3 regions of the Streptomyces sp. NPDC031132 genome follow, and region 2 is predicted to be linked to each of the others. Evidence: riboswitches for the same ligand, from Rfam matches in the RefSeq annotation. Region 2 holds a riboswitch; each other region holds the start of a gene.
What was found. A riboswitch is a leader RNA that binds a small molecule or an ion and turns the genes downstream of it on or off. The one in region 2 is predicted to bind cobalamin.

Region 1: another riboswitch for cobalamin. It lies ahead of ACZ49B_RS30280 (cobalamin biosynthesis protein); the one in region 2 lies ahead of ACZ49B_RS00725 (ribonucleoside-diphosphate reductase subunit alpha).
Region 3: another riboswitch for cobalamin. It lies ahead of cobN (cobaltochelatase subunit CobN); the one in region 2 lies ahead of ACZ49B_RS00725 (ribonucleoside-diphosphate reductase subunit alpha).

The regions. Positions count from the first base shown of each region.
Region 1 covers NZ_JBVIGX010000028.1:58,904-63,860, reverse strand. Annotated here, with positions in the region: gene ACZ49B_RS30290 (putative cobaltochelatase) at 1-476, opposite strand, end outside; gene ACZ49B_RS30285 (cobyric acid synthase) at 646-2,151, opposite strand; gene ACZ49B_RS30280 (cobalamin biosynthesis protein) at 2,163-3,122, opposite strand; cobalamin riboswitch at 3,162-3,312, opposite strand; gene ACZ49B_RS30275 (hypothetical protein) at 3,426-3,647, opposite strand; gene ACZ49B_RS30270 (inorganic phosphate transporter) at 3,676-4,947, opposite strand.
Region 2 covers NZ_JBVIGX010000001.1:156,654-161,610, forward strand. Annotated here, with positions in the region: gene ACZ49B_RS00725 (ribonucleoside-diphosphate reductase subunit alpha) at 1-2,032, opposite strand, end outside; cobalamin riboswitch at 2,176-2,299, opposite strand; gene ACZ49B_RS00730 (GNAT family N-acetyltransferase) at 2,351-2,851, opposite strand; gene ACZ49B_RS00735 (Uma2 family endonuclease) at 2,930-3,514, shown strand; gene ACZ49B_RS00740 (YbdD/YjiX family protein) at 3,567-3,764, opposite strand; gene ACZ49B_RS00745 (carbon starvation CstA family protein) at 3,761-4,957, opposite strand, start outside.
Region 3 covers NZ_JBVIGX010000023.1:10,744-15,700, forward strand. Annotated here, with positions in the region: gene cobN (cobaltochelatase subunit CobN) at 1-2,844, opposite strand, end outside; cobalamin riboswitch at 2,878-3,016, opposite strand; gene cobG (precorrin-3B synthase) at 3,142-4,446, shown strand; gene ACZ49B_RS27400 (precorrin-8X methylmutase) at 4,443-4,957, shown strand, end outside.

The sequences.
Region 1 (4,957 bases), on a different contig from region 2:
ATCGCGGCCGCGTCGAGGAGGACGTCCACCAAGTGGTCGTGGAGCAGGTTCACTTCGTCGACGTACAGGATCCCTCGGTGCGCGTCGGCCAGGAGCCCCGGCTCGAAGGCCTTGACTCCCTCCGCCAGCGCCCGCTCGATGTCGAGGGCGCCGACGAGCCGGTCCTCGGAGGCGCCGACGGGCAGCTCGACCATGCGCGCGGGCCGGGCGGAGCCGGGCCCCGCCTCGTGCGGGCCGTCCGGGCAGGAGGGGTCGGGCGCGGTCGGCGCACAGGAGAACCGGCAGCCGGGAACGACGTCCACCTGCGGCAGCAGCGCGGACAGCGCGCGGACGGCCGTCGACTTGGCGGTCCCCTTCTCGCCGCGCACGAGTACACCGCCGACCGCAGGGCTCACGGCGTTGAGCAGCAACGCCAGCCGCAGGTCGTCCTGACCGACCACCGCGGTGAACGGGAAGTGGGTGGTGCTCGTGCTCATCCGCTGATCACTCCTTCGAGTGGGCTGCCCCCGCGACATGCTGAGCGAGAGCGGCCCTCGGCCGTGCTGGTCATCTGCTCCCCGCGGTGACGGGCGTGGCCCGCTCCTCCACGAGCACGTGATCGAACTGCTGCTCTGCTCCCCGCCTCCGCGGGGACCTCCCGGGCGTTCACGGGGCCCCCGGGGGGAGGAACGGGAGGCCCGAGGGGGCTCCGGTGTCGATCAGGCGCAGCAGCGCATCCGTGTCGGCGTGCTCGGCGATCAGATCGCCCAGCAGGTCCAGCTGCTCCTCCCGGAGGGAGGAGAACGACGTGTCCGGGGCCGGGACGAAGCGGCGGCCCGAAGCCGCAGCCACCTCGCGGAGGAACGCCCGCCGGAACCCGTCCGACTCCAGCGAGCCGTGCCAGTGGGTGCCCCACACCGACCCGACCCGGCAGCCGTCCAGGAACGGCTCCCCGCCCAGGACCTCGGCCACCCCGTGGTGGATCTCGTACCCGGCGACCTCCTCGCCGAGCGCGGTCCCGGAAGGCCGCTCCAGGGTCTTCTCCCGGTCGAAGCGGATCCGTACCGGCAGCAGGCCGAGGCCGTCCACCGAGCCCGCCCTGGACTCGACCTCGTCCTCGATGTGCTCGCCGAGCACTTGGAAGCCGCCGCAGATGCCCAGCACCGGGCGCCCCTGCGCGGCCCGCCGCGCCAACGCATCGGCGAGGCCGCGCTCGCGCAGCCACTCCAGCGCCTTCACCGTGCCCCGGGTGCCCGGGACCACCACCAGGTCCGCGTCGACCAGTTCCTCGGCCCGGTCCACGAACCGCACCACGACCCCCGGCTCCGCCGCGAGCGCGTCGACGTCCGTGAAGTTCGACATCAGCGGCACCGCGCACACCGCGACCCGCAGGACGTCCTCGCCGACCGGCGGCGCCACGACCGACTCGCGCACCGCGCCCCGCAGCGAGACCCGCAGCCCGTCCTCCTCGTCGATGCCCAGACCGTGCTGGAACGGCAGCACGCCGTACGTCGCCCGGCCGGTGAGGGAACGCAGCATCTCCATGCCCGGCTCCAGCAGCGACACGTCGCCGCGGAACTTGTTCACCATGTAGCCGGCGATCAGCGACTGGTCCTGCGGCGACAGCAGCGCCGTCGTCCCGAAGAACGAGGCGAAGACCCCGCCCCGGTCGATGTCCCCGACCACGACCACCGGGAACCGCGCGGCCCGCGCGATGCCCATGTTCACGATGTCGGTCCGGCGCAGGTTGATCTCGGCCGGACTGCCCGCCCCCTCGCAGATCACGGCGTCATACGTGCCCCGCAGCTGCTCCAGGCAGTCCGTGACGACGCCCAGCAACTGCTCCTGCCGCCCTCCGTGGTAGCCGCGCGCACTCATCTCGCCCACCGGCTTGCCCAGCAGCACCACCTGGCTGCTGCGGTCGCTGCCGGGTTTGAGCAGCACCGGGTTCATCAGCGCCGTCGGCTCCACGCGGGCCGCCTGCGCCTGCATCGCCTGCGCCCGCCCGATCTCGGCGCCCTCGCGCGTGACGAACGAGTTCAGCGACATGTTCTGCGCCTTGAAGGGCGCCACCTTCACGCCCTGCCGGGCCAGCCAGCGGCAGATGCCCGCCGTGACCACGCTCTTGCCCGCGTCCGATGTCGTTCCGGCGACGAGGAGTCCCCCGCCCAGCTTGCCGCCGCTCACCGGCGCCCCCTCCCTGCCACACGGGACACCGCACAGCGCAGTGCCACACACGCCCCCAGCGCCAGCCACGTCACCTGCCGTGACAGCCGCACCGCCCGTTCGATGTCCGCGACCTGCACCGGCCGCCCCGCTTCGCCGTTCAGCACGGCCCGGTGCTCGACCCGCCCCCCGTACGCCAGGGTGCCCCCCAGCCGTACGCCGAGCGCCCCGGCGAACGAGGCTTCCACCGGGCCGGCGTTCGGGCTCGGGTGCTCGGCGGCGTCCGCACGCCAGGCCCGTACGGCTCCCCGCCGGTCGGGTCCGGCCAGTACGGCGGCCAGGGCGGTCAGCCGGGCGCCCGGCCAGCCCGCGAGGTCGTCGAGCCGGGCCGAGGCCCAGCCGTAGCGCAGGTAGCGCGGGGACTTGTGCCCCACCATCGCGTCGAGGGTGTTCACGGCGCGGAAGGCCAGCAGCCCGGGGACACCGGCGGCGGCGCCCCACACGAGGGCACCGACCACCGCGTCGGAGGTGTTCTCGGCGACCGACTCCACGACGGCCCGGGCCATCTGCTGCTCGTCCAGGGCCTGCGGGTCTCGCCCGCACAGGTGCGGCAGCCGCTCCCGGGCCACCTCGGCGTCCCCGGCGGCGAGCGCGCCGCCGATGGCGCGGGCCTCGCGGCCCAGGGAGGTGCCGCCGACGACGGCCCAGGTGGCCGCTGCGGTCAGGGCGATACGGGCGGCCGCGGGGCGGGAGCGCACGGCGCGGGCGCCCAGCGCGCCGACGGCGGCCGCGCCCCCGGCGCACACGAGGGTGTGGAGGAGGCCCCGGGCGCGGTCGTCGCGCCACAGGGCGCGTTCGACGGCGGCGGCTGCTCGTCCGAAGGCGGCCACGGGGTGCCCTCGGCGCGGATCACCGAGGATCCGGTCGCCGATCAGGCCCGCCGTGGCGCCGTACGCGAAGACGCGATCGGCACGCATGGTGGCAGGTATGTCCTCACTCAGGGTCCGCGCCCTGGTTCGACGTGTCCGGCGGTGGGAGTTCCTGGCTCCCGGGGCGCACGTGCCGCGTGCTCCCCGGTGACAGTGGCGGGACCGCGCCGGATTCGCACCGGACTTCCTCTCCATGCCGCCGTATTGGCTCGGGCAGTCCACCACGCACCGCGAAGGCCCGTCAACTCGCCGTTGACCTGCGGCGGGGCTGGTCACCGCGCCGGGCCGAGGTACGGGAAAGCTCCCCCCGGGAAGCCCGGAGGGAGCTTTCGTGCGCCGTGCCCGAATCGGTCAGCTGACGATCAGGTAGATCCCGTACGCCACGGCCGCCGCGACGAGCGCGAAGCAGGCGTACGCGCCGCTGCGGGCCAGGGTGGCGGCGCCGCCCTGCTCGGTGGCGGTCTCGTGCTTGGAGAGGCCCACCAGGCCCAGGGTGAACAGGGCCACGAGCGCGACGGTGGCGGAGAGGCTGACCCCGAAGACGGAGCCGAGTGCTGCCCAGTCGATCTTCATACTGCGGATTCCTCTGTCGTTCTCGGGGTCAGACCGCCGCGGCCGGGGCCGCAGGGGTCGGGGCGGCCGCCGGAATGGTGGCCTTCAGGGCGCCGTCCGTGACCGCGGCGGTCGTACCGGCGGCGGCCTCGGCGGCCACGGTCGGCGGGACGGTGACGGCGGCCATGGCCGTGGTGACGACACCCGGCTCCTCGGCCGGCTGCACGTCGTTGACGTTGCTGTGGTCGACGACCTGGCGGCGCGAGATGAGCCAGATGGCGACGCACGAGGCGACCAGGAAGAGCGCGACGGCGGCGACGCCGACGTCACCGGTACGCATGACCAGCTCGGCGCCGGAGGCGACGACGGCCGCGGCCGGCAGGGTCAGGCCCCAGGCGATGAACATGCGGGTGGCGGTGGACCAGCGGACCACACCGCCCTTGCGGCCCAGGCCCGCACCCATGACGGCGCCGGAGCACGCGTGGGTGGTGGAGAGGGAGAAGCCGAGGCTGGAGGAGGCCAGGATGACGCTGGCGGCCGAGGTCTGGGCGGCGAAGCCCTGCTGCGGCTGCAGGTCGGTCAGGCCGCTGCCCAGGGTGCGGATGATGCGCCAGCCGCCCAGGTAGGTGCCCATCGCGATCGCCATGCCGGCGGAGACGATGACCCAGACCGGCGGGTTGGAGCCGGGTGCGAGCGCACCGCCGGCGACCAGCGCCAGGGTGATGATGCCCATCGTCTTCTGCGCGTCGTTGGTGCCGTGCGCGAGGGAGACGAGTCCGGCCGAGGCGATCTGACCGGCCTTGTAGCCCTTGGCGGAGGTCTTCTTGCCGACGTTCCCGCCCAGCTTGTACGTGACCTTGGCGGCCAGCATCGCGGCCACACCGGCCACGATCGGCGCGGCGATCGCGGGGAGCAGCACCTTGGTGACGAGCGTGCCGCCGTTGACGGCGCCGAGGCCGGCGGAGGCGACGGCCGCGCCGACGAGGCCGCCCATCAGGGCGTGGGAGGAGCTGGAGGGGAGTCCGACCAGCCAGGTGACGAGATTCCAGAGGATCGCGCCGACCAGGGCGGCGAAGATCACTTCTGGCTGGATGCCCTCCTCGTTGACCAGGCCCTTGGAGATCGTCTTGGCGACCTCCACGGACATGAACGCGCCGACGAGGTTGAGCACGGCGGACATGGCCACCGCCGTCTTGGGCTTGAGGGCGCCGGTCGAGATGGTGGTGGCCATCGCGTTGGCTGTGTCGTGGAAACCGTTCGTGAAGTCGAACACGAGAGCGGTGATGATCACGATCCCGAGGAGAAGCGTTATGTGCTCCATTTACCCAGGC
Region 2 (4,957 bases):
TGGAGTCGCGCAGGGCCTCGCGGGTCTGGGCGTCCCACACGCCGAGGCTCTTCAGCTCCTCCACCAGGTAGCCGTTGACCTGGAGGAACTCACCGCTCAGCGTCTCGCGCTTGAAGAGGTTCGAGACCTGCGGCTCGATGCACTCGTACACGCCGGCGATCGAGGCGATCGTCGCCGTCGGGGCGATGGCGAGGAGCAGGGAGTTGCGCATGCCGGTCTCGGCGACGCGGGCGCGCAGGGCGTCCCAGCGCTCGGGCCAGGCGCGCGCGGTGTCGTAGTGGTCCGGGTGCAGGACACCGCGGGCGGTGCGGGTCTCCGACCAGGCCGGGAGCGCGCCGTGGCGCTCGGCCAGGTCGCAGGAGGCCTCGTACGCCGCGAGCATGATGCGCTCGGCGATCTTGGTGGAGAGGGCGCGCGCCTCGGCGGAGTCGAAGGGCAGGCGCAGCTTGAAGAAGACGTCCTGGAGGCCCATCGCACCCAGGCCGACCGGGCGCCAGCGGGAGTTGGAGCGCTCGGCCTGCTCGGTCGGGTAGAAGTTGATGTCCACGACGCGGTCGAGGAACGTCACGGCGGTGCGGACGGTCTCGTCCAGCCGCTCCCAGTCCATCTCACCCGTCTCGGTGAGGACGAACGCGCCCAGGTTGACGGAGCCCAGGTTGCAGACGGCGGTCTCGCCGTCGTTGGTGACCTCGAGGATCTCGGTGCACAGGTTCGACGAGTGGACGACCCGGCCCGGCTCGGCGGTCTGGTTCGCCGTGCGGTTGGAGGCGTCCTTGAAGGTCATCCAGCCCTGGCCGGTCTGCGCGAGGGTGCGCATCATCCGGCCGTACAGGTCGCGGGCGGGCATGCTCTTGCGGGCCAGGCCGTCCGCCTCGGCCTTGCGGTAGGCGGCGTCGAACTCGTCGCCCCACAGGTCGACCAGCTCGGGCACGTCGGCCGGGGAGAACAGCGACCAGTCGGCGTCCGCGTTGACACGGCGCATGAACTCGTCCGGGACCCAGTGCGCCAGGTTCAGGTTGTGCGTACGGCGCTGGTCCTCGCCGGTGTTGTCGCGGAGCTCCAGGAACTCCTCGATGTCCGCGTGCCAGGTCTCCAGGTAGACGGCGGCGGCACCCTTGCGGCGGCCGCCCTGGTTCACGGCGGCGACGGAGGCGTCGAGGGTCTTCAGGAACGGCACGATGCCGTTGGAGTGGCCGTTCGTACCGCGGATCAGCGAACCGCGGGCGCGGATGCGCGAGTACGAGAGGCCGATGCCGCCGGCGTGCTTCGACAGGCGCGCGACCTGGTGGTAGCGGTCGTAGATCGAGTCGAGCTCGTCCAGCGGGGAGTCCAGCAGGTAGCAGGAGGACATCTGCGGGTGCCGGGTGCCGGAGTTGAAGAGCGTGGGGGAGGACGGCAGGTAGTCGAGGCGGCTCATCAGCCGGTAGAGGGAGGCCACTTCCTCGACGGCCTGGACGCTGTCGTTCTCGGCGAGGCCGCAGGCCACGCGCAGCATGAAGTGCTGCGGGGTCTCGACGACCTGGCGGGTGATCGGGTGGCGCAGCAGGTAGCGGCTGTGCAGGGTGCGCAGGCCGAAGAAGCCGAAGCGGTCGTCGGCGCCCTCGGCGAGGGTGTGCTCGACGAGTGCGTCCAGGCGGCTCGCGTGCAGCGCGACGAACTCGGCGGTGCGGTCGGCGATCAGGCCCTCGCGGTGGCCGACCGCGACGGAGGAGGAGAAGGAGGTGGCCCCCTGGCCGGCGGCTTCCTCGGCGACGGCCAGCGTCAGCAGCCGGGCGGCGAGCCGGGAGTACGCCGGGTCCTCGGAGATGAGGCCGGCGGCGGCCTCCGTGGCCAGCCCGCGCAGTTCGGCCTCGTCGGCGGCGGCGCTGCGCCCGCGGAGCGCGGCGGCGGCGACCCGGCCCGGGTCGGTGTCGGGGAGGTCGGCCGTCAGCTCGGTGAGGGTACGCAGCAGTGCGGCCCCAGGTCCCCCGGTCTCGATTCCGGTGTCGGACGGGTCGGACTCGGCGCGCGGTGCGGAAGGCGCGATGGTCACGGGGGGAGCTCTCCCTCGCTCGGCTCCGGGACACCTGCGGTGCGGGCGCGAGCGGGCGCGCGCGGGCACCGCCTCGGGGGCACACCGCACGGCGTCCACCGGCCCAACCGCGAGGCCCGGACGTGTCGGCACCCGGTTCGGTCGAGCCGGGCGCACTGTCGGCAGGTCCTCGGACTTGCGGTGACACCAATGGGTGTACTTCATACCGTTGCGGGACAGTTCCGGATTCACACCGGATTCCCCTGCGACGACAGCGAGCATGAGCATACATGTGGGGGCCGGTTCCTGTGCGACCCCCTAGATGTTGTGTCGGCGTGGCTACAGTTCGAGACCGTACGTGAGCAGAGTGAGGCCGGGGACGGGCTCCCAGTTGCGTTCGGGCGTGCGCACGAAGCCGAGCCGTTCGTAGATCCGGTGGGCCCCGACCATGTCGTCCGTGGTGGACAGAACGAGGCGCCGTACGCCCTCGATGGCCCTCGCCCGCTCCATGCAGGCCCGTACGAGCGCCTCCCCGGCACCCCGCCCGCGGCCCGCTCGGGCGACGGCCAGCATCCGGAACTCGGCCTCGCCGGCCACGGCGATGTCGCACAGCGGGCTCCCGGGGGCGGCGAACGCCACACCGCCGAGGAGCTGTCCGTCGCTCGTGGCGGCGACGAGTATCACGCCGTCGCGCGCCCGCCCGGCCACGTCCCGCAGCCGCGCGAGGTACGGGTCGTCGTCGCCGAAGGTGAGCAGCCCGTCCCCGAGGTAGGCCTGCGCGGTGATCTCCCCGAGCGTCCCGTACTCCGCCGCCAGCGCTTCCCTGATCACGATGTCCATGCGGTCGAGTGTGCCGGACGGATGTCGGTGCCCGGCGCTATCGTCGGAGACAGCACCGTCGAGGAAGGCGAGCGAGGCATGACCGTGATGACCGACCGGCCCCAGATGCTGACCGAAGAGTTCGAGACCGTGGCGCGGATGGCCGCCAGAGAGGTCGAAGGGCTGCGGTTCGAGTTCATCAAGGGGAAGCTGGGGGTCAAGGCGGCGCCGGATGGGAACCACGGGACGATCATCGTGTGGCTGTCGCGCATGTGCATGCAGTCGCGGCCGGACCTGTGGTTCTACGGCGAGCAGGGCATCAAGATCCAGCGGTGTCGCAATGGCCGTGCTCGGCCTGATGGCGTCTTGGTGTTGACCGCCTCCCTTGCAGGACACGGGGAATGGGCCGAGCCCGACCCTGTACTGATGGTCGTGGAGGTGACGTCGTACGACACCGACACGGATGCCCGCGACCGACATGAGAAGCCCCGTGGCTACGCGGAGACCGGCATTCCGGTGTACTTGCTGATCGACAGGGAGACCTGCGAGGTCACTGTCCACAGTGAGCCGGACGGCAGCCGGTACGAGAGTGTCCGCACCGTTCCGTTCGGCAAGGACATCGAACTTCCCGAGCCCGTCGGTATCACCCTGCCCACCGAGCCCCTCAAGGAGTGGGTGCGCTGAGCGCACCGAAGGGCCCCGCCGTGACCGGCGGGGCCCTTCGGCGAGTCAGGGCTCAGCAGCAGCGGAAGCCCTCGCGGGGGTCTGCCTCGCGGGCGTCCGTGCGGGCGCGTTCGAAGGCGCGGCGGGTCAGGACCTCGGCCGCGGGGTCGTGCGCGCGGGCGTGTGCGACGTAGCGGTCGTACGCCGCCTCGCCCGAGAACTCCCGTACGAAGAACCGCGCCTTCGCCAGCGCCGCGCGGACGCCGCTCACGCCACCGGCTCCTTCACGCGGCCGCCGCCCGAGTCCAGGCCGGCGGCGGCGAGCTCCGCCCGCTCCTCGGGCGTCGCGATGAGCCCGGCCGGGGCGATGATCTTCGACTCGGTCCACGGGACCTCGGACAGCCTGACCGTCTCCGGGGCGGCGATCGCCTTGAAGCAGGTCCGCGCCGCGTCCAGCAGCACGATGATGATCAGGATCGCGAACAGCGCCGACAGTGCGCCGTCCACGGTGGCGTTGGTGACCACGGTGTGCATCTCGTCCATGTTCTTGGCGGGCGGCAGCACCTTCCCGGCGTCGATCCCGGTCTGGTACTTGTCGCGCTGCGCGAAGAAGCCGACCTTCACGTCGTCGGAGAACACCTTCTGGTAGCTCGCGGTGAGCGTGACGGCCACGTCCCAGGCCAGCGGGACGCCGGTCACCCAGGCCCACTTGAGCCGCCCGGACTTGACGAGCAGCGTGGTGCAGACGGCCAGGGCGACCGCCGCGAGCAGCTGGTTCGCGATCCCGAACAGCGGGAACAGCTGGTTGATGCCGCCCAGCGGGTCCTTGATGCCGACCCACAGGAAGTAGCCCCAGCCGCCGACGACGAGTGCGCTCGCCAGCCACACGCCCGGCTTCCAGCTGATGTCCTTGAAGGACTTGTGCACGTTGCCGAGGGTGTCCTGGAGCATGAACCGGCCGACGCGGGTGCCCGCGTCGAGGGTGGTCAGGATGAACAGCGCCTCGAACATGATCGCGAAGTGGTACCAGAACGCCTTCATCCCGGCGCCGCCGACCACGGACGAGAAGATTTCCGACATTCCGAGTGCGAACGTCGGTGCGCCGCCCGTACGGGACAGCAGGCTGGCCTCCTCGACGTCCTTCGCGGCCTGCGCCAGGTACTCGGGCGACACGGCGAAGCCGAAGTGGGTCACGGCCTGCGAGGCGGTCTCGACGGTGATGCCGATGACACCGGGCGGGGAGTTGACCGCGAAGAACAGGCCGGGCTCGATGATGGTGGCCGCGATGATCGCCATGACGGCGACGAAGGACTCCGTCAGCATGGCGCCGTAGCCGATGACCCGGACCTGGGTCTCCTTCTGGATCATCTTCGGGGTGGTGCCCGAGGAGACCAGCGCGTGGAAGCCGGACAGGGCGCCGCAGGCGATGGTGATGAAGACGAAGGGGAACATCGACCCGGCGAA
Region 3 (4,957 bases), on a different contig from region 2:
CGCCCGGACGTAGTTCTCCGAGGCGGGCTCGTCCAGGGACGCCGCGAGGCGCACCGCGTCGTCCAGCAGTCCGATGACGTGCGGGAAGGCGTCCCGGAAGAAGCCCGAGATGCGGAGGGTCACGTCGATGCGCGGGCGGCCCAGCTCCTCGAGCGGGATCGGCTCCAGGCCGGTGACGCGGCGCGAGGCCTCGTCCCAGACCGGACGGATGCCCAGCAGGGCCAGCGCCTCCGCCACGTCGTCGCCCGAGGTGCGCATGGCGCTCGTGCCCCACAGGGACAGGCCGACCGAGGCGGGCCACTCGCCGTTGTCCGTGCGGTAGCGGGTGAGGAGGGAGTCGGCCAGGGCCTGGCCCGTCTCCCACGCGAGGCGGGAGGGCACGGCCTTGGGGTCGACGGAGTAGAAGTTGCGGCCGGTCGGGAGGACGTTGACCAGGCCGCGCAGCGGGGAACCCGAGGGGCCCGCCGGGACGAAAGAGCCGTCCAGGGCCGAGACCACGTGGGCGATCTCGTCGGTCGTGCCGGCCAGCCGCGGGACGACCTCGCGGGCCGCGAAGTCCAGTACGGCCGCCACGTCCGCCGAGTGGCCGGCGGCGACCGAAGCCACCGCCTCCGGGGCCCAGTTCGCGTCCTCCATCGCCTGCACCAGCGCGCGGGCCGCCTCCTCCGCCTCGTCGGCGGTCGTACGGGTGGCAGCGGACTCGTCCAGGCCGAGCGCCTCGCGCAGGCCGGGCAGGGCCGTGGTGCCGCCCCAGATCTGACGGGCGCGCAGGATCGCGAGGACCAGGTTGACCCGGGCCTCGCCGGTCGGGGCGCCGCCCAGGACGTGCAGGCCGTCGCGGATCTGGGCGTCCTTGACCTCGCACAGCCAGCCGTCGACGTGCAGCAGGAAGTCGTCGAAGCCCTCGTCGTCCGGGCGCTCCTCCAGACCCAGGTCGTGGTGGAGCTTCGCGGCCTGGATCAGGGTCCAGATCTGCGCGCGGATGGCAGGCAGCTTGGCCGGGTCCATCGCGGAGATCTGTGCGTACTCGTCGAGGTGCTGCTCCAGGCGCGCGATGTCGCCGTACGACTCCGCGCGCGCCATCGGCGGCACCAGGTGGTCGACCAGGGTGGCGTGCACGCGGCGCTTGGCCTGCGTGCCCTCGCCCGGGTCGTTCACCAGGAACGGGTAGATGAGCGGCAGGTCGCCGAGCGCGGCGTCGGGCGCGCAGGCCGCCGACAGGCCGGCGTTCTTGCCCGGCAGCCACTCCAGGTTGCCGTGCTTGCCCAGGTGGATCATCGCGTCGGCGCCGAAACCGCCGTCCTCGGCACGGGCCTGGATCCAGCGGTACGCGGCCAGGTAGTGGTGCGAGGGCGGCAGGTCCGGATCGTGGTAGATCGCGATCGGGTTCTCGCCGAACCCGCGCGGCGGCTGGATCAGGATGAGGAGGTTGCCGCGGCGCAGCGCCGCGAGGACGATGTCGCCCTCCGGGTTCGCGGAGCGGTCCACGAACATGTTGCCCGGGGCCTCGCCCCAGTGCTGCTCGACGCTTTCGCGCAGCTCGGCCGGGAGCTCGGCGAACCACCGCTTGTAGTCGGCGGCCGGGATCCGGACCGGGTTGCGGGCCAGCTGCTCCTCGGTCAGCCAGTCCTGGTCGTGGCCGCCGGCCTCGATCAGGGCGCGGATCAGCTCGTCGCCGTCGCCGGAGACCAGGCCCGGCACCTCTTCGACGGGGCCGAAGTCGTAGCCGCCCGCGATGAGGGTGCGCAGCAGCTCCACGGCGCTGGCCGGGGTGTCGAGGCCGACCGCGTTGCCGATGCGGGAGTGCTTGGTGGGGTACGCGGAGAGGACGAGCGCGATCTTCTTGTCGCGGCGCTCGATGTGCCGGAGGCGGGCGTGGCGCACGGCGATGCCGGCGACGCGGGCCGCCCGCTCGGGGTCGGCCACGTACGCGGGCAGGCCGTCCTCGTCGAGTTCCTTGAAGGAGAACGGGACGGTGATGAGGCGGCCGTCGAACTCCGGGACGGCGACCTGGGTGGCGGCGTCGAGCGGGGACAGTCCCTCGTCGTTCTCCTCCCAGGCGCTGCGCGAGCCGGTCAGGCACAGGGCCTGGAGGATCGGGACGCCGAGCGCGGCCAGCGCGCCCGCGTCCCACGACTCGTCGTCGCCGCCGGCGGAGGCGGTGGCGGGCTTGGTGCCGCCGGCCGCGAGGACGGTGGTGACGACCGCGTCCGCCGACTCCAGCGCGGCGATCAGGTCCGGCTCCGGGGTGCGCAGGGAGGACACGTAGAGGGGGAGCGCCTGGGCGTCCTGGGCCTCGATCGCGTCGCACAGGGCGTGCACGAAGGCGGTGTTGCCGCTCATCTGGTGGGCGCGGTAGTACAGCACGGCGATCCGGGGGCCCGTGGTGGTCCCGGGCGTGCGCTCCAGCGGGCCCCAGGTCGGCGCGGCGGCGGGCGGCTCGAAGCCGTGGCCGGTGAGCAGCACGGTGTCGGAGAGGAAGCGCGCCAGCTGGTCCAGGTTGGCGGGGCCGCCGTGGGCGAGGTAGCCGTGCGCCTCGGCCGCGATGCCGATCGGGACCGTGGAGGCCTCCATCAGCTGGGCGTCCGGGGCCTGTTCGCCGGTGAGGACGACCACCGGGCGGGTCTGGGCGGGCGCCAGGAGCAGGTCGAGGCCGTCCTGCCAGGCGCGCAGGCCGCCGAGGAGGCGTACGACGACCAGGTCGACGCCGTCGAGCAGCCCGGGCAGGTCGTCGAGGGGAAGGCGGGACGGGTTCGCGAACCGGTACGGCACGGGGCCGTCCGCCGTGTTCGCGGCACGGGCGCTGAGCAGATCGGTGTCGGACGTCGACAGCAGCAGGATCATGCGGCGGCAGGCCTTCCTCGGGGTTTCCGCGCCCCGGGCAGTGAGGACAGCGGGAGTTCCTGACTTACCCGGCGGATTGCTCTGCAGGGTTCACAGTGGCGGGACCGCGCCGGATTCGCACCGGGCTTCCTCCCGGCGGGCCATGTGGCTCCGCCGCTGGTCATCTTAGGTGGCGATCTCCCTGACCGGGAGTGGGGGTGGCCCGGCGCCGCCCGCCCGCGCACCGCCGCAGCGCGGAGGGGGCGGGTGGTGACGGCCACAGGTCGGGGCGGGGGAATCGTGGGTATGCTCGCCGCCATGCCGCCCCAGCCCCCTTCCGCCGCATCGCGGGACGAACCCGTCATACGCGACCGCGGTGACGCCTGCCCGGGTGCGCTGCGGCTGCATGCCGCGGACGACGGGTTCCTGGCCCGGGTCCGGGTGCCCGGCGGGATGCTCGACGCGGACGCGGCCCTGCTGCTGGCCGATGCGGCGGACCGGCTGGGCGACGGGCACATCGACCTCACCTCGCGCGGCAACGCGCAACTGCGCGGACTCGGGGCGAGCTGTGGCGGCGAACTCCAGTCCGTGCTCGTCCGTGCCGGGCTGCTGCCCGCGCCCACCCACGAGCGGGTCCGCAACATCGTGGCCTCGCCGCTGACCGGCCTCGACCGGCTCGGCCTGCCCGACGTGGCGCCCTGGGTCGCGGAGCTGGACCGGCTGCTGTGCGCGAGCGCGCCCGCGGCCGGGCTGTCCGGCCGCTTCCTGTTCGCCCTCGACGACGGCCGCCGCGACGTCACCTCGCTCGCCGCGGACGTGAACCTGGTCGCCCGAGACGGCGACCGGGCCCTGCTGTGGACGGCCGGCTCGGCGGACGCCCTGCTCGTGGCCGCGGCCGACGCGCCCCGGGCCGCCCTCGTGGCCGCCGCGTACTTCCTCGACGCCGTCCGGGAAGCCGGCACCCGGGCCTGGCGGGTTGCCGAGCTGCCCGCCGAACAGGCTCTGCGGTCGGGTGAGTTGGCCGTGCGGCTGGCTGCCGCCGGGGTCGAGGCATCCGTCGCACCGGCTGTCGGCGCCCCCCACGGACAGGCCCCCGAGCCCGGCGTCGTCGACGGCCCCCACGGGACCGTGGCCCTCAGCGTGCTCGCACCGCTGGGCCGGCTGACCACCGCGCAGTGGCGCAAGCTGGCCGGACTCACGGGCCGTGTCCGCCTGACCCCCTGGCGCGGCATCGTCGTCCCCGGCCTGCCCGCCCGCACCGCGGCACAAGAGCTGGCCGCCCTCGCCGGGGCCGGGCTGGTCACCGCCCCGGACGATCCCTGGCGGTCCGTCACCGCCTGCACCGGTCAGCCCGGTTGCGCCAAATCCCTCGCGGACGTACGCGCCGACGCGCGCGCCGCCGTCACCCGCGCGACCGGCCCCCTCCCGGTGCACTGGTCCGGGTGCGAACGTAGGTGCGGGCACCCCCGCGGCACCGCGTGGGTGGACGTGGTCGCCACCCCCACCGGGTACGACCTCTCCGTGGCCGGCCGCACCCCGCGCCGCGGCCTCCAGACCTCCGAACTTCCCGCGGCCCTCGCGGACGCACGCCGCACCACCTCCCATGACGCAGCGAAGAAATGAGCGAGTACACAGTGTTCGAGTACGAGAAGGACGGCGCGGCGATCTACCGCCAGTCCTTTGCCACGATCCGCGCCGAGGCGGACCTCTCCGGGCTGCCCGCCTCCGTCGCCCAGGTCGCGGTACGCATGATTCACGCCTGCGGAATGACCGACCTGCCCCAGGACCTCGGCTACACCGCCGACGTCGTGCTGCGCGCGCGGGCCGCCCTGACCGCCGGCGCGCCGATCCTCTGCGACGTGCAGATGGTCGCCAGCGGGGTCACCCGCAAGCGGCTGCCCGCCGACAACGAGGTGATCTGCACGCTCTCCGACCCGGCCGTGCCCGCCCTCGCCGCGAAGATGGGCACCACGCGCAGCGCCGCCGCCCTCGAAGTATGGCGCGACCGCGGCCTGTTGGAGGGTTCCGTGATCGCCGTCGGCAACGCGCCGACCGCGCTGTTCCGGTTGCTCGAGATGATCGAGGAGGGCGCTCCGCGCCCCGCGGCCGTCATCGGCGTACCGGTCGGCTTCAT